Regions from separate parts of the Streptomyces sp. NPDC050147 genome, predicted to be linked through region 3. Evidence: riboswitches for the same ligand, from Rfam matches in the RefSeq annotation. Region 3 holds a riboswitch; each other region holds the start of a gene.

Region 1 (6,808 bases), on a different contig from region 3:
GTCCTCCGGCGGGAAGACGGTTTCCCTGCTGCCGGACAACGTGATGGTGATCGCCTCGACCGGGCACCCCTCGGCCGCTTCGAGCACCTTCTCGTTGGCGTCGGTCTCGGGATCCTCGGGGTGCGACTGGCGGGCGGAGTCGAGCGCGAAACCGCCCGGCGCCGTGATCACGCACATCCCGGAGCCGATGCAGACCGACCGGTCCACCTCGACATGCCAGCGGTCACCCATCAGGCACCCGCCCCCGAGCCCGCCGCGCCGGCGGCCGATGTATACGTCGCCGGGAGGTGGATCATCTTGTGCTCGAAGTACTCGCCGTACCCCTCGGGCCCGAACTCGCGCCCGAGCCCGGAGTTCTTGTAGCCGCCGAACGGGCCGAGCATGTCGAGGCTGAAGGTGTTCACCGAGTACGTCCCGGTGCGCACCCGCCGCGCGATGTCGATGCCGCGCTCCGTGTCCGCCGTCCATACGCTGCCGCTGAGCCCGTACTCCGAGTCGTTGGCGATCTTCACGGCCTCGTCCTCGTCGCCGTACGGCAGAAGGCAGATGACCGGGCCGAAGATCTCCTCGCGGGCGATGCGCATCGAGTTGTCGACGCCGCCGAAGAGCGTCGGCTCGACGTACCAGCCTTGGTCGAAGCCTGCCGGACGGCCGCCGCCCGTGAGGATCTTGGCTCCCTCCTCCTGGCCGATACGGATGTAGTCGAGCGAGCGCTGCTGCTGGCGCCGGGCGACGAGCGGGCCGAGTTCGGTCTCGGGGTCGAGCGGGTCGCCGATCTTGAGCGCGGAGGCCGCGGCGGCGAAGGCCTCGGCGAACTCGTCGTGGCGGGAGTGCGGCACGAGGATGCGGGTCTGGGCCACGCACGCCTGGCCGTTGATCATCCAGGCGAAGGGGACGATGCCGGCGACCGCGCTCGCCGCGTCCGCGTCGGGCAGGATCACCGCGGCCGACTTGCCGCCGAGCTCCAGTGTCACGCGCGTGAGGTTGCGGGCGGCGACCTCCATGACGCGCTTGCCCGCGCCGACGGAGCCGGTGAAGGAGACCTTGTCGATGCCGGGGTGCCCGACGAGGTACTCGCTGACCTCGCGGTCGGCCGAGATGATGGAGAGCACGCCCTGCGGCAGCCCCGCCTCGGTGGCGATCTCGGCGAGGATGTAGGCGTCCAGCGGCGTCTCGGGCGAGGTCTTGAGGATCACCGGGCAGCCCGCGAGCAGGGCGGGCGCCAGCTTGGCCGCGGCGGTGAACTGCGGGACGTTCCACGGGACCACGGCCGCCACGACGCCGACCGGCTCGCGCCGCACGAGGATCTTGCCGAGGGCCCCGTCGCGCGCCTCCTCATACGTGAAGTTCCGGGCGACCGTGAGCGCCGAGTCCCAGACCATCATCGCGGCGAGGGCCTGCACCATCACGCTCGATGTGTACGGGGTGCCGTTCTCGGAGCTGATGACGCGGGCGATCTCCTCGTGCCGCAGGGCGAACGCGTCCTTGATCCGGGTGACGATCTCGATGCGCTCGTCGAGGGTCATCCGGGGCCAGGGCCCCTCGTCGAACGCCTTGCGCGCGATGGCGACGGCCCGGTCGACGTCGGCGGGCGCGGCGTGCGGCACCCGCGCGAAGACCTGGCCGGTGTGCGGCGAGACCACCTCGATGACGTCCTTGCCCAAGGGGTCCACCAACTCCCCGCCGATGAAAAGCTGTCCGTGTTCCACGAGCTCGGTCATGGCTGACTGCCTCCTGCGGGATTCCGCCTGCGCGGCCATCTTTCTGACACTGTTTCAGAACTGATACCAGTTCTAGTTCCAGTAGTCCACGGAGAGCAAGGTTCAGGCAGCCGTTCAAGTGGGCTGACGAAACAGTCGACTTGAGCGATCATTGGAACTAGTTCTAGTTATGCTGACCGAGGCCGTGGTCGTGGCCGCGCAGCGACGAGAGATGAGGGCCCCGATGACGCAGGTGACCGATCCGCGGGTGACCGAGCACGGCGGGGGCGTATGGAGCATCAAGGTCCCGATTCCGGACAATCCCCTGGGCTTCACCCTCGTCCACCTCCTGGACACGGACGCCGGTCCGGTCCTCATCGACACGGGCTGGGACGACCCCACGTCCTGGGACTCGCTCGCCGACGGTCTCGCCGCCTGTGGCACGTCCGCCGACGCGGTGCACGGCGTCGTCATCACCCACCACCACCCCGACCACCACGGCCTGTCGGCCAAGGTCCGCGAGGCATCGGGCGCGTGGATCGCGATGCACGAGGCGGACGCGTCGGTCGTACGCCGCACGCGGACCGGACCGCCCGCACGCTGGTTCGACTACATGGTGGAGAAGCTGACGGCCGCGGGCGCCCCCGCCGACCACCTGGCCCCGCTCCTCACCGCCCGCGACGCGGGCCGCGCGCCCCGGCTGCCCGGCATGGCAGCCGCGCTCCCCGACCGCGACATCACCCCGGGCGAGCTGCTCGAACTGCCGGGTCGCAGGCTCCGCGCCATCTGGACCCCCGGCCACACCCCGGGCCATGTCTGCCTGCACCTGGAGGAGGAGCACCCGGCGCGGCTGCCGGGCCACGGCCGGCTGTTCTCCGGGGACCATCTGCTCCCCGGGATCACCCCGCACATCGGCCTGTACGAGGACCCGGACGACGCGACCATCACCGATCCCCTCGGCGACTACCTCGACTCCCTGGAGCGCGTCGGCCGCCTGGGACCCGCCGAGGTGCTTCCCGCCCACCAGTACGCGTTCACCGACGCCCCCGCCCGCGTGCGCGAGATCCTGGTCCACCACGAGGAGCGCCTCACCGACCTGCTCGCCCTCCTCGCCGAGCCCCTCACCGCTTGGCAGCTCGCCGAGCGGATGGAGTGGAACCGCCCCTGGGCCGAGATCCGCTACGGCTCACGGAACATCGCGGTCTCCGAGGCCGAGGCGCATGTGCGGCGCCTGGTGAAGCTGGGGCGCGCGGAGGCGGTGGGCAACGATCCGGTGCGGTACCGCGCGGTGTGAGCTCCGGCCGGGGGCGGGCGCCCCGGGCCGCTCCCCCTACGGGCCGGTAGAGTGGCCTCCGTCGTCATCATGCCCGTACAGGGGGAAGCCGGTGCGAATCCGGCGCTGACCCGCAGCCGTATCCGCAGTTCACCGAGCTGACGGAGAGCCGGAATGCCCGGTACGAAGCATGACCGGCTCGCTTCATCGGGGCCCCCGATGAACGGCACCGTCGAGGTATACGGAGCCGGAGCCGCCCGGTGCCCGTGCCCGCTACGCGCCCGTGCTGCCCCGCTCCCCGCAGTGAGAGGCACCCGCCGCATCATGAACGTTCGCCGCAGCGCAGCGGTCCTGGCCGCCGTCGCCGTGTTCGGTTCGGCCGCCGCCCCGGCCGCCTTCGCGGACACCGCGTCCCCGTCGCCCTCCGCCAAGCTGCCCTCCGGTCTCTACGGCGACGCGGACCCCAAGTTCGACGGGGTGTTCCGGCAGTCGTACGCCCTGCTCGCCCAGGACTCGGCCGGTGTGAAGCCCGCCGCGAAGGCCGTCGACTGGCTCACCGGCCAGCAGTGCCCGAGCGGCGGTTTCGCCGCGTACCGCGCCGACGCGGGCGAGCCGTGCGACTCCAAGACGATGTTCGACAGCAACGCGACGGCCTCCGCCGTGCAGGCGCTCGCCGCGCTCGGCGGTCAGCAGAAGACGGTCGACAAGAGCGTGGGCTGGCTGAAGTCGGTGCAGAACAAGGACGGCGGCTGGGGCTACAGCCCCGGCATGGACTCCGACGCCAACTCCACCGGCATCGTGATCGGCGCGCTCGCCGCGGCGGGCGAGAAGCCGCAGTCGGTGAAGTCGCAGGACGGCAACTCTCCGTACGACGCGCTGCCCGCCCTCTCCATGAGCTGTGGCAAGGACGGCGGCGCCTTCGGCCTCGCGGACGTCAAGTCCGGCAAGCTCTCGCCGAACGCGGACGCCACGGCGGCCGGTGTCCTCGGCGCCCACGGCAAGGGCCTGGTCGTCGACGCCGCCGAGAAGAAGGCCGCCGCCCCGAAGTGCGCGAAGGCCGACACCGCCGAGCAGGCGGCGGCGAACGGCACCGGCTACCTCCTCAAGACCCTCGCCAAGGGCGACGACCACCTGATGTCGTCGATGCCCGGTGCCAAGAACATGCCCGACCTGGGCAACACCGCGGACTCCGTGCTCGCGCTCGCCGCGGCCGGTCAGCCCGAGCAGGCCGAGAAGTCGGCCCAGTGGCTGGCGAAGAACTCCGCGGACTGGGCCGAGAAGTCCGGCCCCGCCGCCTACGCCCAGCTGATCTTCGCCGCCCGCGCTTCGGGCCTGGACCCGCGCGACTTCGGCGGCGCGGACCTGGTCAAGCAGCTGAACGCGCAGGGTCCGGCCCCGCAGGCGACCGAGCAGGCCGCCGAGAAGAAGGACAGCGACGACGGCGGCGTGAGCATCTGGTGGGTCATCGGCGTCGGCATGGTCGCCGGTATCGGCATCGGCTTCCTGTACAGCGGCAACAAGAAGAAGCAGCAGCTGTGACGCGGGGTCGCGCGCGGTGGGGACGCCTGGTGGCCGTGGCGTTCACCGCCGCCCTGCTCGGCGTCCTCGCCGCCGCCCCCGCCCAGGCAGCCGGTTACCGCTACTGGTCCTTCTGGGACCGGGACGGCGCGAAGTGGGCGTACGCGAGTCAGGGGCCCAGCACCGCCCGCCCCGACGACGGTGCCGTGCAGGGCTTCCGGTTCTCGGTGTCCGACGACTCGCAGGACTCCGCGAAGCCGCGCGGCGCCGCGGACTTCGACACGATCTGCGCCAAGACCCCCGCCAAGGACGACCGCAAGCGGATCGCCCTCGTCATCGACTTCGGTACGCCGGGCGACGCCCCTGACGGGGAGACCCCGCCGAAGCCGCGTACCGCCTGCGCGCGGATCGCGGACGACGCGACGAGCGCGGACGCGCTCGCGGCGGTCGCCAAACCCCTGCGCTATGACAGCAACGCGCTGCTGTGCGCCATCGCCGACTACCCGAAGTCGGGCTGCGGCGAGCAGGTCTCGGGCAACGGCCGCTCGCGGGACGCCGAGGAGAAGCCGGACGCGAGCAAGGAACAGGGCGACTCCGGTGGCCCCTCCGTCGGGCTGATCGCCGGCGTGGCCGCCATCGCCCTGCTCGGCGCCGCCGCCGTATGGCAGGCACGCCGCCGACGCGGCTGACCGCACGATGACCGATCACCCGAGCACCGCTCCCGGTGCGCTGCGGCGGCGCCTTGCCCCCCAGGCGCACCGGAGCAACGCGCTGCACCCCGGCGCCTGGTGGGTGTGGGCGCTCGGGCTCGGCGTCGCCGCGTCGCGCACCACCAATCCCCTGCTGCTCGGTCTCCTCATCGGGGTCGCGGGCTATGTCGTCGCGGCGCGTCGCACGTCGGCCCCGTGGGCGCGCTCGTACGGCGCCTTCGTGAAGCTCGGCCTCGTCGTGATCGCGATCCGGCTCGTCTTCGCCGTCGTCCTCGGCTCCCCCATCCCCGGTACGCACGTCATCGTGACGCTCCCCGAAGTGCCGCTGCCCGACTGGGCGAAGGGGGTGCGGATCGGGGGCCGGGTGACGGCCGAGGGGCTGCTCTTCGCGCTCTACGACGGGGTGCGCCTGGCCGGGCTCCTCATCTGCGTCGGCGCCGCCAACGCCCTGGCCAGCCCGGCCCGGTTGCTCAAGTCGCTGCCGGGCGCGCTGTACGAGGTGGGGGTCGCCATCGTCGTCGCGATGACCTTCGCGCCGAACCTGATCATGGACGTGCAGCGCCTTCGCGCGGCGCGACGCCTTCGGGGGCGCGCGGACAAGGGCATCCGGGGGCTGCTCCAGGTGGGTCTTCCGGTCCTCGAGGGCGCGCTCGAGCGGTCGGTGGCGCTGGCCGCGGCGATGGACGCGCGCGGCTTCGGGCGCACCGCGCCGGTTCCGGCCGGGGTGCGCAGGGCGACGGCGTTCCTGACGCTCGGCGGCCTGATGGGCGTCTGCGCGGGTACGTACGGGCTGCTCTCCGCGGACGGCACCGGCTATGGTCTGCCCGTCCTGGCCGCCGGTCTCGTCGCCGCCCTCGCCGGACTCCGCCTCGGCGGCCGTCGCTCCGTCCGCACGCGCTACCGCCCCGACCCGTGGGGCGTGCGCGCCTGGCTCGTCGCCGGGTCGGGGGTCGCGGTGGCGGGCCTGATGCTCTGGGCCGCCTCGTACGACGCGTCCGCCCTGCACCCCGGGGTCGTCCCCCTGACGGCGCCGACGTTGCCGCTGTGGCCCGCGGCGGCCGTCCTCGTCGGGCTGCTGCCCGCCTTCGTGGCGCCGGTGCCCGCCGATTCGGCCGCCCCTGTCTCCGCCTCCGTTTCCGCCCCCGCACGTACCAAGGAGCCCTCATGATCCGCTTCGAGGATGTCTCCGTGACGTACGAGGGGATCGCCGAGCCCACCGTGCGCGGCGTCGATCTCGCCGTACCCGAGGGCGAGTTGGTGCTCCTGGTCGGGCCCTCCGGGGTCGGCAAGTCGACGCTGCTCGGCACGGTGAGCGGGCTCGTGCCGCACTTCACCGGGGGCACACTGCGGGGCCGTGTGACGGTGGCGGGGCGCGACACCCGTACCCACAAGCCGCGCGAACTGGCCGATGTCGTCGGCACGGTCGGCCAGGACCCGCTCTCGCACTTCGTGACGGACACGGTCGAGGACGAACTCGCCTACGGGATGGAGTCACTCGGGCTCGCCCCCGACGTGATGCGCCGCCGGGTCGAGGAGACGCTGGACCTCCTCGGCCTCGCCGATCTGCGTGAGCGGCCCATCGCCACGCTCTCCGGCGGCCAGCAGCA
Region 2 (6,808 bases), on a different contig from region 3:
CCGAGGCCAGGAAGGGCACGAGCGCGGCGCAGTCGTCGGCCGTCCCGAACCCCTCGCCCTTGCGGAGGAAGTCCGGCAGCGGCCGGCCCTCCTTCATGGCCTCGATGTGCGGGGCGAAGGCGGGGATCGTCTCGGTCATCGCGGTGGCGGCCACCGGCACGATCGCGTTGACGGTGATGCCGGCCCTGGCCAGCTCCATCGACCAGGTACGCGCCATGGCCGCGATCCCGGCCTTGGCGGCGGCGTAGTTGGTCTGCCCGAAGTTGCCGCGCTGCCCGGCGGGGGAGCCGACCAGGATGAGGCTGCCGCCCTCGCCCTGCTCCCGCATGCGTACGGCGGCGGCGCGGGCGCAGGTGAAGGTTCCCCGCAGATGGGTGGTGACGACCGCGTCGAAGTCGTCGTCGGTCATCTTCCACAGCACCCGGTCGCGCAGGATCCCGGCGTTGGTCACCATCGCGTCGAGCCGCCCGAACTCCCCGACGGCGCGGTCGACCAGGCGGTCGGCGGCCTCCCTGCCGCCGACCGCCGCCACCTCGGCGACGGCGCGCCCGCCTGCCTCCGTGATGGTCTTGACGGCCTGCTCGGCTGCCTCCTCGTCGACGTCGTTGACGACCACGGCGGCTCCGGAGCGAGCGAGAGCGCGGGCGTAGGCGAGGCCGAGGCCGCGCCCGGATCCCGTGACGACGGCGACCTTGCCGTGCAGGTCCACGGCGTATGAGTCCAGCACTGGAAATTCCCTTCAACAGGCAGCGAGAACAATGGAGTTGGCGGGCACAAGGGGTGGAGCGGAGCCGGAGCCCGCTCGGCGGTCCCGGCCGACATCGGCCCGCGGAAAGGAAGCTAAGACAAACCATTGTTGACGTCAATGGTTGTTGCCGACATCGATCATGGGGCATGCTGGAGACTGTCAGCGACGACCGCCGTCCGCCCGCGAACCGCCGATCAGGGAGAGCGCCCTTCATGACCAGCCGGAAGACCACAGCCGAGCCCGTGGAGAAAGGGTCCGTCGACGAGGGTGCGCCCTGGATGCGGGGCCTGCACGCCGACGCGGGCTATTTGCTGTACCGCCTCGGCCTGCGCTCGGGGCAGCTCTTCAACGCGGCGCTCCAGAGATCCGGCCTGCGCCTGCGCCACTACGCGCTGCTGCGCTATCTGGCCACCGTGGAGGGCGCGGCACAGCGCGAGCTGAGCCAGGAGCTCGGTTACGACCCCAGCGCGATCGTCGGCCTGGTGGACGACCTGGAACGCCTCGGCTTCGTCGAACGCCGCCCCGCCCCCGACGACCGCCGCCGCCGCATCGTGGCTCTCGCGCCCGCGGGCCACGACTTCCTGCGCGACTCGGACGAGGTGGCCCACGGGGTCACCGACGAGCTGCTGGCCCCGCTCGGCCCGCAGGAGCGGGAGATGCTGCATGAGCTGCTCTCGCGGATGGCGCATACGGGGGGCGGGGCCTGACCCCCCCCGTATGCCCGGATCATCGGTCAGGAGCGCTCCGGCAGCTCCGCCCGCACCTGCCGCGCCGCCGCGACCAGGTTCTCCAGGGAGGTCCGGGTCTCGGGCCAGCCTCGGGTCTTGAGACCGCAGTCGGGGTTCACCCACAGGCGCTCCGCGGGGATGGCCTCAAGTCCCTTGCGCAGCAGGGCCGCTGCTTCCTCGACGCTCGGTACGCGCGGGGAGTGGATGTCATAGACGCCCGGGCCCGCCTCGCGCGGGTAGCCGTGCTCGGCCAGTTCGCGGGCCACCTGCATGTGCGAGCGGGCCGCCTCCAGGCTGATGACGTCGGCGTCGAGATCGTCGATGGCCCGGACGATGTCGCCGAACTCGGCGTAGCACATGTGCGTGTGGATCTGCGTGTCCGGCCGCACGCCACTGGTGGTGAGACGGAAGGACTCCGTGGCCCACTCCAGGTACGCGGCGTGCTCGGCGGCGCGCAGCGGCAGCGTCTCGCGCAGTGCGGGCTCGTCCACCTGGATGACCGAAGTGCCCGCGGATTCCAGGTCGCCGACCTCGTCGCGCAGGGCGAGGGCGACCTGGCGCGCGGTGTCGGCGAGCGGCTGGTCGTCGCGTACGAAGGACCAGGCGAGCATCGTGACCGGGCCGGTGAGCATGCCCTTCACGGGGCGGTCGGTGAGGGAGTTGGCGTACGAGGTCCAGCGCACCGTCATCGGTTCGGGCCGTGAGATGTCGCCCGCGAGGACCGGCGGACGCACGTAGCGGGTGCCGTACGACTGGACCCAGCCGTGCTGCGTGGCGAGGTACCCGCTGAGCTGCTCGGCGAAGTACTGCACCATGTCGTTGCGTTCGGGCTCGCCGTGCACCAGGACGTCGATGCCCGCCTTCTCCTGGAAGGCGAGGACCTCGCGGATCTCCGAGCGAATGCGTTCCTCGTAGCCGTTCGTGTCGATACGGCCCGCCCGCAAGTCGGCCCGTGCGGTGCGCAGTTCCGTGGTCTGCGGGAAGGACCCGATGGTGGTGGTGGGCAGCTGGGGCAGGCCGAGGCGGGACCGCTGGGCCGCCGCACGCTCCGGATAGGGGTGTGCGCGGCGGGCATCGGCGCCCGTGACGGCGGCGACGCGGGAGCGCACGGCCGGGTCGTGCGTGAGGGCCGAACCCGACCGCGAAGCCAAGTCGGCGCGGTTGGCCGCAAGCTGCGCCGTGATGGCGCCCGCGCCCTGGGACAGACCGCGGGCCAGCGTGGCGATCTCGGTGGTCTTCTGGTGGGCGAAGGCCAGCCAACGGGCGACCTGCGGGTCGATGTCCCGTTCGGCGGTGGAGTCCAGCGGGACGTGCAGCAGGGAGCAGGACGCGGAGACGTCGACCCGGTCGGCGAGGCCAAGGAGCGTGCCCAGCGTCGACAGGGACTTCTCCAGGTCGTTGATCCAGATGTTGCGGCCGTCGACGACGCCTGCCACCAGACGCTTGCCGGGGAGCCCGCCGACGGCGGCCAGGTCTTCAAGCTGGCTGGTGGCGGCCCCCGTGAAGTCCAGCGCGAGCCCCTCGACCGGCGCTTTGGTGAGCACCGCGAGAGCCTCGCCGAGCCTGCCGAAGTAGGAAGCGACGAGGAGTTGAGGACGGTCGGTGAGCGCGCCGAGGTCGCGGTAGGCGCGGGCGGCGGCGTTGAGCTCCGCCGGGGTGCGGTCCTGGACCAGGGCGGGCTCGTCGAGCTGCACCCACTCGGCGCCCGCGGCGCGCAGGTCGGCGAGGACCTCCGCGTACACCGGCAGCAGGCGGTCCAGGAGCGTGAGCGGCTCGAAGCCGGCGGCCACGCCGGGCGCGGGCTTGGCGAGCAGCAGATAGGTCACCGGGCCGACGAGCACCGGGCGCGCGGCGAGACCGAGCGCGACGGCCTCTTTGAGCTCGGCGACCTGCTTGGCGGAGTCCGCGTCGAAGACGGTGTCGGGGCCCAGCTCCGGTACCAGGTAGTGGTAGTTGGTGTCGAACCACTTGGTCATCTCCAGCGGCGCCACGTCTTGTGTGCCGCGGGCCATCGCGAAGTATCCGTCGAGGGCGTCCGCGTCGACCGCCGTGCGGTGGCGCCCGGGGACGGCGCCGACCATGACGCTGGTGTCCAGGACGTGGTCGTAGTACGAGAAGTCGCCGGTCGGCACTTCATGGACGCCGGCGTCGGCCAGGCGCCGCCAGGTGGACCGGCGCAGGCGCGCCGCGGTCTCCCGGAGGGCGTCGGCGCTGACGCGGCCCTTCCAATAGCCCTCGACGGCCTTCTTCAGTTCCCGGTCGGGGCCCTGGCGGGGGTAGCCGTACACGGTGGCCCGTGCTGCCGCGGCCGCGGACTTCGCTGTCACGGAAATCTCCTTCGCGAGATGACTCCTGAGAATCCCGGGACGGGACACGGACGCGAAGGGATGACGAACCGGGCGGACCTACGCGCGCCACCGGCGCGGTGCTCCACCTGATCTGTACGCCGACCCGCCCACGAGGTCACCGGGATGTCCGCACGTGAGGGATCACATGCGGGCAACGGGCAGGTCTTCGGACTCGCGGGCACATCTGCCGAGGCAGATCCCTACTGGCCGTCGCTTCCCGGGTCCGCGCTCGGACCCAGTGCTCATGACGGCGGTCGTTCCCACTCACCGCTGCGGGGCAGTCCCGGATTTCCACCGGGTTCCCTCTTGCGACGCGCCTGCCTGGCGGACAGGGCGAACCAGTTGCACGGATCAGGCTAGAGGGTGATCGGCTTCTTGGGGCAGTACTGATCACATTCCGGACCGTGAGGTGAGACACGGGACCAGCGGTGGTGGCGGGGAGGGAAAGGGCTCCCGGAAAGCGTGGGGCACGTCGGTGCGCGCGAGCCGATGCACAGGGGCTGACCAGGGGCGTACGCCCCTGGTCGCGTGTGCTCGCGCATGCCACAGGTGGAGCGGCCCCGCAAGTTGTCAGGCCACTCGATTGCGCACTAGGGTCACCACGCCTTGGTGCTCGGGAAATCCGGTGTGATGCCGGTGCGGCCCTCGCCACTGTGATCGGGAAGTCCGGCTCCAGCCCTCGCGGCAGCCACTGGGTGCGACACGCGCCCGGGAAGGCGGAGTCCGGTCGGTACGACCCGTCAGCCAGGAGACCGGCCAAGGCGCGTTGTCCATCCACGAGGTGCTGGAGAGGGTCTGCTTAGCCATGCACATAGCCGAGGGTTTCCTCCCACCGGCGCACGCGATCGCCTGGGGCGTAGCGTCCGCGCCGTTCGTCGTCCACGGAGTCCGCTCCCTCACCCGTGAGGTCAAGGAACACCCGGAGAGCACACTGCTCCTGGGTGCGTCCGGAGCGTTCACCTTCGTCCTTTCCGCGCTGAAGATCCCGTCCGTCACGGGCAGTTGCTCGCACCCGACGGGGACCGGGCTCGGCGCGATCCTGTTCCGGCCACCGATCATGGCGGTGCTGGGCACCATCACTCTGCTGTTCCAGGCGCTGCTGCTCGCCCACGGCGGGCTCACCACCCTGGGCGCCAACGTGTTCTCCATGGCGATCGTCGGGCCATGGGCCGGATACGCCGTCTACCGGCTCCTGAAGCGGTACGACGCGCCGCTCATGGTCGCCGTGTTCTGCGGCGCGTTCGTCGCCGACCTGTCCACCTACTGCGTCACCAGCGTCCAGCTCGCCCTGGCGTTCCCGGATCCCGGCAGCGGATTCATCGGCGCTCTGGGCAAGTTCGGCGGCATCTTCGCCGTCACGCAGATCCCCCTCGCGGTCAGCGAGGGACTGCTCACCGTCGTGGTGATGCGGCTGCTCGTGCAGTCGAGCAGGGGCGAGCTCACGCGGCTCGGCGTGCTGCTCCAGGGCAAGAAGCCGTCCGCGAAGGCGGACACCGGCAGCAAGACGGAGACCGAGACGGGGGCCAGCGCCTGATGAGCCGGAACGCGAAGATCAATACTCTGCTGCTCCTCGTCGTCGCCGCGCTCGCGGTACTGCCCTTGGCGCTCGGTCTCGGCGACGACGAGAAGGAGCCGTTCGCCGGGGCCGACGCCCAGGCCGAGACCGCGATCACCGAGATCGAGCCGGATTACGAGCCCTGGTTCTCACCGCTGTACGAACCGCCCTCCGGGGAGGTGGAGTCGGCGCTCTTCGCGCTGCAGGCGGCGCTCGGCGCGGGCGTCCTCGCGTACTACTTCGGTGTGCGCAAGGGGCGCCGTCAGGGGGCCGAGACGGCGCGAGCCGAGGCGGCCGCCGCGGAGCCGACCGCCGGCGAGGAGAGCACCCGGGCCGGGACCGGGCAGGTCTGACCCGGCGTGCTGCCCATCGACGCGGCGGCGCACAGCAGTCGCTGGCGCCGCCGCCACCCCGTGGACAAGGCCGTGCTCGGGCTCGGCCTCACCGTCCTTGCCATCTCCCTGCCGCCGTGGCCGGGAGCTGTCCTGGTGCTTGTCGCCGCGCTCACCGTGCTGCTCGGACCGGCCGGTGTGCCGCCGCGCAAACTGTGGCGCGCCTACCGGGTCCCCCTCGGTTTCTGCGTCACCGGCGCGCTGACCCTGACCGTGCAACTCGGCGGGCCCGAAGGGTTCGTCACGCTCGCCGACGGCGGCCCCGCGCGGGCGGGCGGGCTGCTCCTTCGCACGTCGGCGGCCTCCCTCGGCGTCCTGCTCTTCGCCTTCACCACCCCCCTGTCGGACCTGCTGCCCCGCCTGGTGAAGGCCGGTGTGCCGGCGCCGGTCGTCGACGTGGCCCTCGTCATGTACCGGATGAGCTTCCTGCTCCTGGACTCCATGAGCCGGATCAGGCAGGCGCAGGCCGCGCGGCTCGGCCACACCACCCGGGCCGCCACCTGGCGTTCCCTCGGCGGTCTCGGTGCCACCGCGTTCGTGCGGGCCTTCGACCGGGCCGGCCGGCTGCAGGCCGGGCTCGCCGGACGCGGGTACGACGGAACCCTGCGGGTGCTCGTGCCCGACGCCCGCGTCTCCGGGCCCTTCGTGGCCGCGAGCGCCGTACTCCTCATGGGCCTCACGGCCCTCACCCTCGTACTGGAAAGGCTTCTTCCATGAGCGAGCCGAGCGCTCCTCGCGAGCCGCGCGGATCCTTGGTCGCTCTGCGCGCCGTCTCCTACGCGTACGAGGACGGGCCCACCGTCCTCAGCGGCCTGGACTTCGACGTCACCGAGGGGCGCGCACTCGCGCTGCTCGGGCGCAACGGCAGCGGCAAGACCACCCTCATGCGGCTCCTCAGCGGCGGACTCCGCCCGGCCCAGGGCGAGTTGACCCTCCGGGGTGCCCCCGTGGCGTACGACCGCAAGGGTCTCACCCGGCTGCGCACCACCGTTCAGCTGGTGGTGCAGGACCCGGACGACCAACTGTTCGCCGCCTCC
Region 3 (6,808 bases):
TCAGGTCACTCCAATGCCCGAATTTGATGCGGCGAGGGAATTTTGTCCGCTTCTCTTCGTGGTGTGGGCCACACGCGGCTGAGCCGATCACTATTGCGGCCGTGATAAATCTTCACGACCACTCGGTGACGCCACCCATGTCACCGGTGGCGCTCGGGCCGGCAGACCGCCGGTAGCACTCCATCCATATCCGGGGGGATCAGGACCTGATCCGTGGCCATACGCAGACTGCGGGCACGGATCGGCGTGGAGAAAGGCGTCACCATGACCTCAGTGCAGGTCGAAGAGCATCACGACGGCAATGAGGCCGACGGAGCGGGCGGTTCGTCCGGCACGTCAGGCGAGGGTTATCAGCGCGGGCTCGGGGCCCGGCAGATCCAGATGATCGCGATCGGCGGTGCCATCGGCACCGGCCTGTTCCTCGGCGCGGGCAAAGCCATCCATAAGGCGGGCCCGAGCCTCATCCTGGCGTACGCCATCGCCGGCCTCGTCATCTTCTTCATCATGCGCGCCCTGGGCGAGCTGCTCATGTACCGCGCCGTCTCGGGCTCCTTCTCGGAGTACGCGCGTGAATTCATCGGCCCGTTCTTCGGCTACGTGACCGGCTGGACGTACTGGCTCTTCTGGGTCGTCACCGGCATCACGGAAGTCACGGCGGCGGCCCAGTACATGCAGTACTGGACACACGACGCCATCCCGCAATGGGCGTACGCGCTGATCTTCACGGTCATCCTGTACGGCGCCAACCTGATCTCGGTGAAGCTCTTCGGCGAGCTCGAGTTCTGGTTCTCGATGGTCAAGGTCACCGCGATCATCGGCATGATCCTGATCTGCGCCGGCATCCTCACCATCGGCTTCTCGGACGCCGGTGACACCGCGTCCGTCTCCCACCTGTGGGACCAGGGCGGCTTCTTCCCGAACGGCATCGGCTCCACGCTGATGACGCTGCAGATCGTGATGTTCGCCTTCCTCGCCGTCGAGCTCGTCGGCGTCACCGCGGGCGAGTCCAAGGACCCGAAGACCGTCCTGCCCAAGGCCATCAACACCGTGCCGTGGCGCATCGCCGTCTTCTACGTCGGCGCGCTCATCATGATCCTCTCGGTCGTGCCGTGGACCTCGTTCGAGCCGGGCGTCTCGCCGTTCGTGGCGGCCTTCGAGGAGATGGGCCTGGGCATCGGCGCCGCGATCGTCAACTTCGTCGTCCTGACGGCCGCGCTCTCCTCCTGCAACTCCGGCATGTACTCCACCGGCCGCATGCTGCGCGACCTCGCGCTCAACGGCCAGGGCCCGAAGTTCTTCACCAAGCTGACGAAGAACGGCCTGCCGCTGGTCGGCACCACCTTCTCCGCCACGCTGATGCTGGTCGGCGTCTGGATCAACTACCAGTGGCCCGGCGAGGCGTTCAACTACGTCGTCTCCTTCGCGACCATCTCCGGCATGTGGGCCTGGATCATGATCCTGGTCTGCCAGATCAAGTACCGCCGCAAGGCCGACCGCGGCGAGCTGCCGCAGTCCACCTTCCGGGCGCCCGGCGCTCCGTACACGAGCTGGTTCGCGCTGGCCTTCATCGCGATGGTCATCGTGATGATGGGCATCGACAAGGACGCGCGGATCTCGCTGTACGCGGCTCCGGTGTGGGCCCTGATCCTGGGCATCGGCTACCTGGTCATGCAGAAGCGCGGCACGCAGTCGACGGGTGGCGGCAGCTCCGAGCCGCAGGACGCCATCAAGTCCTGATCAAGCCGTGGTCACCCCTGACCAAGCCCTGATCACCGCCTGATCCCAGCATGTGGGCCGGTCCGTACCACTCTTCGGTACGGACCGGCCCTTCTGCTTATCCTGGCTGCCATGCTGACCCTGACCCAGGCCCTCCACGACCAGATCGTCGCGCACGCGCGCCAGGACCACCCCGACGAGGCCTGCGGTGTGGTCGCGGGCCCGGAGGGCACGGGCCGCCCCGAGCGCTTCATCCCGATGCTGAACGCGGCCCGCTCGCCCACGTTCTACGAGTTCGACTCGGGCGACCTCCTCAAGCTCTACCGCGAGATGGACGACCGCGACGAGGAGCCGGTGATCGTCTACCACTCGCACACGGCGACCGAGGCCTACCCCTCGCGCACCGACATCACGTACGCCAACGAGCCCGGCGCCCACTACGTCCTGGTCTCCACCGCGGACACCGACGGCGCCGGCGAGTTCCAGTTCCGCTCCTTCCGGATCGTGGACGGCGAGGTCACCGAGGAAGAGGTGAAGGTCGTCCAGGCATACTGAGCTTCACCTTTGAGGCGGCAGGACCCAGGAAGCCGGTGCGAATCCGGCACGGTCCCGCCACTGTGACCCCACCCTTCGCGGGCGGGGCAGTCAGGAACTGACCTGCCGCCTTCTTCTCCCACGACGCAGGGGACGCGGAAATCCCCTGGAGGAGGCAGTCCAGTCATGTCCCGACCCGTACGCGTGCTCATCGCCGCGGCCCTGCTCGCCCCGCTCGCCGCGTGTTCGTCCTCCGAAGGACCGGAGTCGCAGTCGGCGGCCCAGGCGCCCGGCTTTCCGTACACGGTCACGAACTGCGGCGTGAAGACGACGTACGAAGCGCCCCCGAAGCGCGCCGTGACGATGAACCAGCACGTGACGGAAGTGATGCTGGAGCTGGGCCTGAAGGACCGCATCGCCGGGACGGCTTACCTCGACGACAAGGTCCTGCCGAAGTACGCGAAGGCGTACGCGGACACCCCGGTCCTGGCCAAGGAGTACCCCTCGTACGAGAAACTCCTGGCCGCCGACCCCGACTTCGTCTACGGCGGCTACGCGAGCGCCTTCCAGGCGGGCGAGGGCCGCAGCCGCGCGGCTCTGGCGAAGTCCGGCATCGACAGCCGCCTCAACGTCGAAGGCTGCGCGAAGCGGGCCGTGACGATGGACGACGTCTACAAGGAGGTCCGCGAGGTCGGCAGCACGTTCGGAGTGCGACCGCGGGCCGACAAGTGGGTGGGCGAGGCGAAGCGCCAACTGGCGGCCACGGCAGGGGAACTGAAGTCCGAGAAGCCGGTCCCGGTCTTCGTCTACGACAGCGGCGACAAGACCGCGTTCACGGCGGGCGGCCGGGGCATCGGCAACGACATCATCGAGCGGGCGGGCGGCCGCAACGTCTTCGCCGACCTCGACAAGGCCTTCGGCGACGCCTCCTGGGAGTCGGTGGTCGACCGCAAGCCCGAGGTGATCGTGATCCTCGACTACGGCGGCACGACGGTGGCCCAGAAGAAGAAGCGCCTCCTCGAAGACCCCGTCCTCGCGGACGTCCCCGCCATCAAGAACAAGCGGTTCGCGGTCCTGCCACTGTCGGACACGGTGGCGGGGGTGAGGGCACCGGGGGCGGTGGAGAAGCTGGCGGACCAGCTGTGAAGAGGCAGGGGGTTCAGCCCGTCCGGCGTTTGAGGACGAACTCGGCGAAGCCGGTGATGACGGCAACCAAGGCCCCCGCACCAGAGCGGCCCGCGGCGGAGCCGCACATGTCACAGCCGGGAAGGGGCGGGGTTGGGGAAGGCCCCGCCAGGGTCACACCGACCCGCAGACGACTGGGCTACGCGACAGTCATCGCGGCGCTCTGCGCAGCCCTCGCGGCGGCGATCGTCGCAGGCCTCGCGCTGGGCTCCGTCAGGATCCCGGCGCCCGACGTCCTGGAGATCCTTACCGGCGGCGCGGAACCCTCCCCGTTCCGCACGATCGTGCTGGACGTCCGCCTGCCCCGGGTCCTGCTCGGCGCGGCCGTAGGCGCGGGGCTCGCCGTCATCGGCACCGTCCTCCAGGCCCTGGTGAGGAACCCGCTGGCCGACCCCTTCCTCCTGGGCGTCTCCTCCGGCGCCTCCGCCGGAGCCGTCGCCGTCATCGTCCTCGGCAGCGTCTTCGGCCTGGGCGCGGGCCTGGCCACGACCGTCACCATCCCGGCCGCGGCCTTCGCGGGCGCCCTGCTCTCCCTGCTCGTCGTCTACACCCTGGCCAGATCCGGCGGCGGATTCGCCACCGGCCGCCTGATCCTGGCCGGGGTGGCCGTCTCGTACATCCTCTCCGCCCTGACCAGCCTCATCCTGATCACGGCCGACAGCGCGGACCACCTCAAGGAAGTCCTGTACTGGACCCTCGGCGGCCTCGGCAGCGCCCGCTGGGACATGCTCGCCCTGCCCGGCGCCGCCCTGATCGCGGGCACGGCGCTGCTCGTCGCCCTGGCCCGCCCCCTGGACCTGCTCCTGGTCGGCGAGGAGGGCGCCACCGTCCTCGGCCTGGACACCGCCCGCTTCCGCGCCGCCGTCTTCGTCCTCGCCTCGCTCCTGACCGGCGTACTCGTCGCGTACAGCGGAGCCATCGGCTTCGTCGGCCTGATGGTGCCGCACGCGGCCCGGATGCTCGTCGGCGCCGCCCACCGGGCGCTCCTGCCGGTGGTGGCCCTGATGGGCGCGGTGTTCCTGGTGGCCGCCGACCTCGCCGCACGCACGGTGGCGGCGCCGCAGGACATCCCGGTCGGCGTCCTGACCGCGCTGACGGGCGGCCCGTTCTTCCTCTGGATGCTGCGAAAGAACCGTACGGAGGCAACCGCGTGAGCCACCCGGCAGCAGTAGCAGTACTCCGCACCGAGTCCCTCTCCTACCGCGTGGGGGACAAGACCCTCGTCGACGCCGTCACCCTGCACGCCGACCAAGGCGAGACCATCGGCCTCGTCGGCCCCAACGGCAGCGGCAAGACCACCCTCCTGCGCTGCGTCTACGGCACCCTCTCGCCCACCGGCGGCCGTGTGCTCCTGGACGGCGACGACCTGGCCGCCCGCTCGGCCAAGGACCGCGCCCGCCGCATCGCCACCGTCCCGCAGGACGGGCACACCGGCTTCGAGCTCACCGTCCGGCAGATCGTCGCCATGGGCCGCTCCCCGCACAAGCGCTTCTGGGAGGCGGACACGGCCGAGGACGAGAAGCTGGTCCTCGCGGCCCTGGAACGGGTCGGCGCCCACGGCCTCGCCCACCGCGCCTTCGCCGGGCTCTCCGGCGGCGAACGCCAGCGCGCCCTCGTGGCGAGGGCGCTGGTGCAGGAGCCCGGAGTCCTCGTACTGGACGAACCGACCAACCACCTGGACATCCGCTACCAACTGGAGATCCTCACCCTGGTCCGCGACCTCGGCACGACGAATCTCCTGGCCCTGCACGACCTCAATCTGGCGGCCTACTACTGCGACCGTCTGTACGTCCTCGACGCAGGCCGCCTCGTCGCGTCAGGGCCGCCGAAGGAGGTCCTGACCAGCGAGCTCCTGGCCGAGGTGTACGGGGTGACGGCCGAGGTCTCGGTACACCCCGCGACCGGGGCGCCGACGGTCACCTATCTCCCGCCATCCACGTGATGGACGCAATCCGTCCACGATGCGAGATCACATTCCAGAACCCGGACCGGGAATCGATACGATGACCGCATGGTTCCCCACGACGTGAGCGACAAGATGCCGGGCATGCTGCTCGTTGCGCGTCTGCACGTCGATTTGTGCAGGCTCTCCAGCGCGATCTGTTCGCGCTGACAGCCGCCGCCGTACGGCCGTGAGCCGCGGCGCACCCCCGCGTAACGCCCTACGCACCCGCACCCAGGCACCCGCACTTACGCACCAGCACGACCGGGCCGCCGCGCGCCCACCCACGTGACTTCTCCCGACAGGAGCCCAAGCCATGGCCATCGAGGTCCGCATCCCCACCATCCTCCGCACCTACACCGACGGCGCCAAGGCCGTCGAGGGCAGCGGCGACACCCTCGCCGAGCTCTTCAGCGACCTCGACTCGCGGCACGCGGGCATCGCCGAGCGACTCATCGACCCGGCGAACGGGGACAAGCTCCGCCGCTTCGTCAACGTCTACCTGAACGACGAGGACGTCCGCTTCCTCGACGGCATCTCCACCAAGCTCACGGACGGCGACAACGTCACGATCCTCCCGGCCGTCGCCGGCGGCATGGTCTGATCGCGGATGCCTCGCTACGACTCCCCGCTGGCGGCCGTGGGCAACACGCCCCTCGTCCGCCTGCCGCGCCTGTCCCCGTCCGCCGACGTCCAGATCTGGGCGAAGCTGGAGGACCGTAACCCGACCGGTTCCATCAAGGACCGCCCGGCGCTGCACATGGTCGAACAGGCGGAGAAGGACGGGCGGTTGACACCCGGCTGCACGATCCTGGAGCCGACGTCCGGCAACACCGGCATCTCGCTCGCGATGGCGGCCAAGCTCAAGGGCTACCGCATCGTGTGCGTCATGCCGGAGAACACCTCGCAGGAGCGGCGCGACCTCCTCACCATGTGGGGCGCGGAAATCATCTCGTCCCCGGCGGCCGGAGGCTCCAACACGGCGGTACGCGTCGCCAAGGAGCTGTCGGCCGAGCACCCGGACTGGGTCATGCTCTACCAGTACGGGAACCCGGACAACGCGGGCGCGCACTACGCGACGACCGGCCCCGAGATCCTCGCGGACCTCCCCTCCATCACCCACTTCGTGGCGGGCCTCGGCACGACGGGCACGCTCATGGGCGTAGGCCGTTTCCTGCGCGAGCAGAAGCCGGACATCAAGATCGTCGCCGCGGAGCCCCGCTACGACGACCTCGTGTACGGGCTGCGGAACCTGGACGAGGGCTTCGTCCCCGAGCTGTACGACGCGTCGGTCCTGACCACCCGCTTCTCGGTCGGCTCGGCCGACGCGGTGACACGGACCCGCGAGCTCCTCCAGCAGGAAGGGATCTTCGCCGGAGTCTCCACCGGAGCCGCGCTGCACGCGGCGATCGGCGTCGGCAAGAAGGCGGT

The links. A riboswitch is a leader RNA that binds a small molecule or an ion and turns the genes downstream of it on or off. The one in region 3 is predicted to bind cobalamin.
Region 1: it holds a riboswitch for cobalamin, as region 3 does, so the genes downstream of both, AB0I94_RS01945 (prenyltransferase/squalene oxidase repeat-containing protein) here and AB0I94_RS11830 (ABC transporter substrate-binding protein) in region 3, are expected to answer to the same signal.
Region 2: it holds a riboswitch for cobalamin, as region 3 does, so the genes downstream of both, metE (5-methyltetrahydropteroyltriglutamate--homocysteine S-methyltransferase) here and AB0I94_RS11830 (ABC transporter substrate-binding protein) in region 3, are expected to answer to the same signal.

The regions. Positions count from the first base shown of each region.
Region 1 covers NZ_JBFALJ010000001.1:425,814-432,621, forward strand. Annotated here, with positions in the region: gene AB0I94_RS01930 (ferredoxin) at 1-231, opposite strand, end outside; gene AB0I94_RS01935 (aldehyde dehydrogenase) at 231-1,721, opposite strand; gene AB0I94_RS01940 (MBL fold metallo-hydrolase) at 1,945-2,994, shown strand; cobalamin riboswitch at 3,048-3,174, shown strand; gene AB0I94_RS01945 (prenyltransferase/squalene oxidase repeat-containing protein) at 3,298-4,512, shown strand; gene AB0I94_RS01950 (SCO2322 family protein) at 4,539-5,180, shown strand; gene AB0I94_RS01955 (energy-coupling factor transporter transmembrane component T) at 5,188-6,369, shown strand; gene AB0I94_RS01960 (ATP-binding cassette domain-containing protein) at 6,366-6,808, shown strand, end outside.
Region 2 covers NZ_JBFALJ010000012.1:91,716-98,523, forward strand. Annotated here, with positions in the region: gene AB0I94_RS19890 (SDR family NAD(P)-dependent oxidoreductase) at 1-724, opposite strand, end outside; gene AB0I94_RS19895 (MarR family winged helix-turn-helix transcriptional regulator) at 1,027-1,455, shown strand; gene metE (5-methyltetrahydropteroyltriglutamate--homocysteine S-methyltransferase) at 1,482-3,803, opposite strand; cobalamin riboswitch at 3,964-4,182, opposite strand; cobalamin riboswitch at 4,415-4,600, shown strand; gene AB0I94_RS19905 (energy-coupling factor ABC transporter permease) at 4,630-5,358, shown strand; gene AB0I94_RS19910 (energy-coupling factor ABC transporter substrate-binding protein) at 5,358-5,732, shown strand; gene cbiQ (cobalt ECF transporter T component CbiQ) at 5,739-6,488, shown strand; gene AB0I94_RS19920 (ATP-binding cassette domain-containing protein) at 6,485-6,808, shown strand, end outside.
Region 3 covers NZ_JBFALJ010000006.1:13,398-20,205, forward strand. Annotated here, with positions in the region: gene AB0I94_RS11820 (amino acid permease) at 265-1,737, shown strand; gene AB0I94_RS11825 (M67 family metallopeptidase) at 1,849-2,271, shown strand; cobalamin riboswitch at 2,235-2,392, shown strand; gene AB0I94_RS11830 (ABC transporter substrate-binding protein) at 2,437-3,396, shown strand; gene AB0I94_RS11835 (iron ABC transporter permease) at 3,504-4,589, shown strand; gene AB0I94_RS11840 (ABC transporter ATP-binding protein) at 4,586-5,377, shown strand; gene AB0I94_RS11845 (putative leader peptide) at 5,447-5,548, shown strand; gene AB0I94_RS11850 (MoaD/ThiS family protein) at 5,694-5,981, shown strand; gene AB0I94_RS11855 (cysteine synthase) at 5,988-6,808, shown strand, end outside.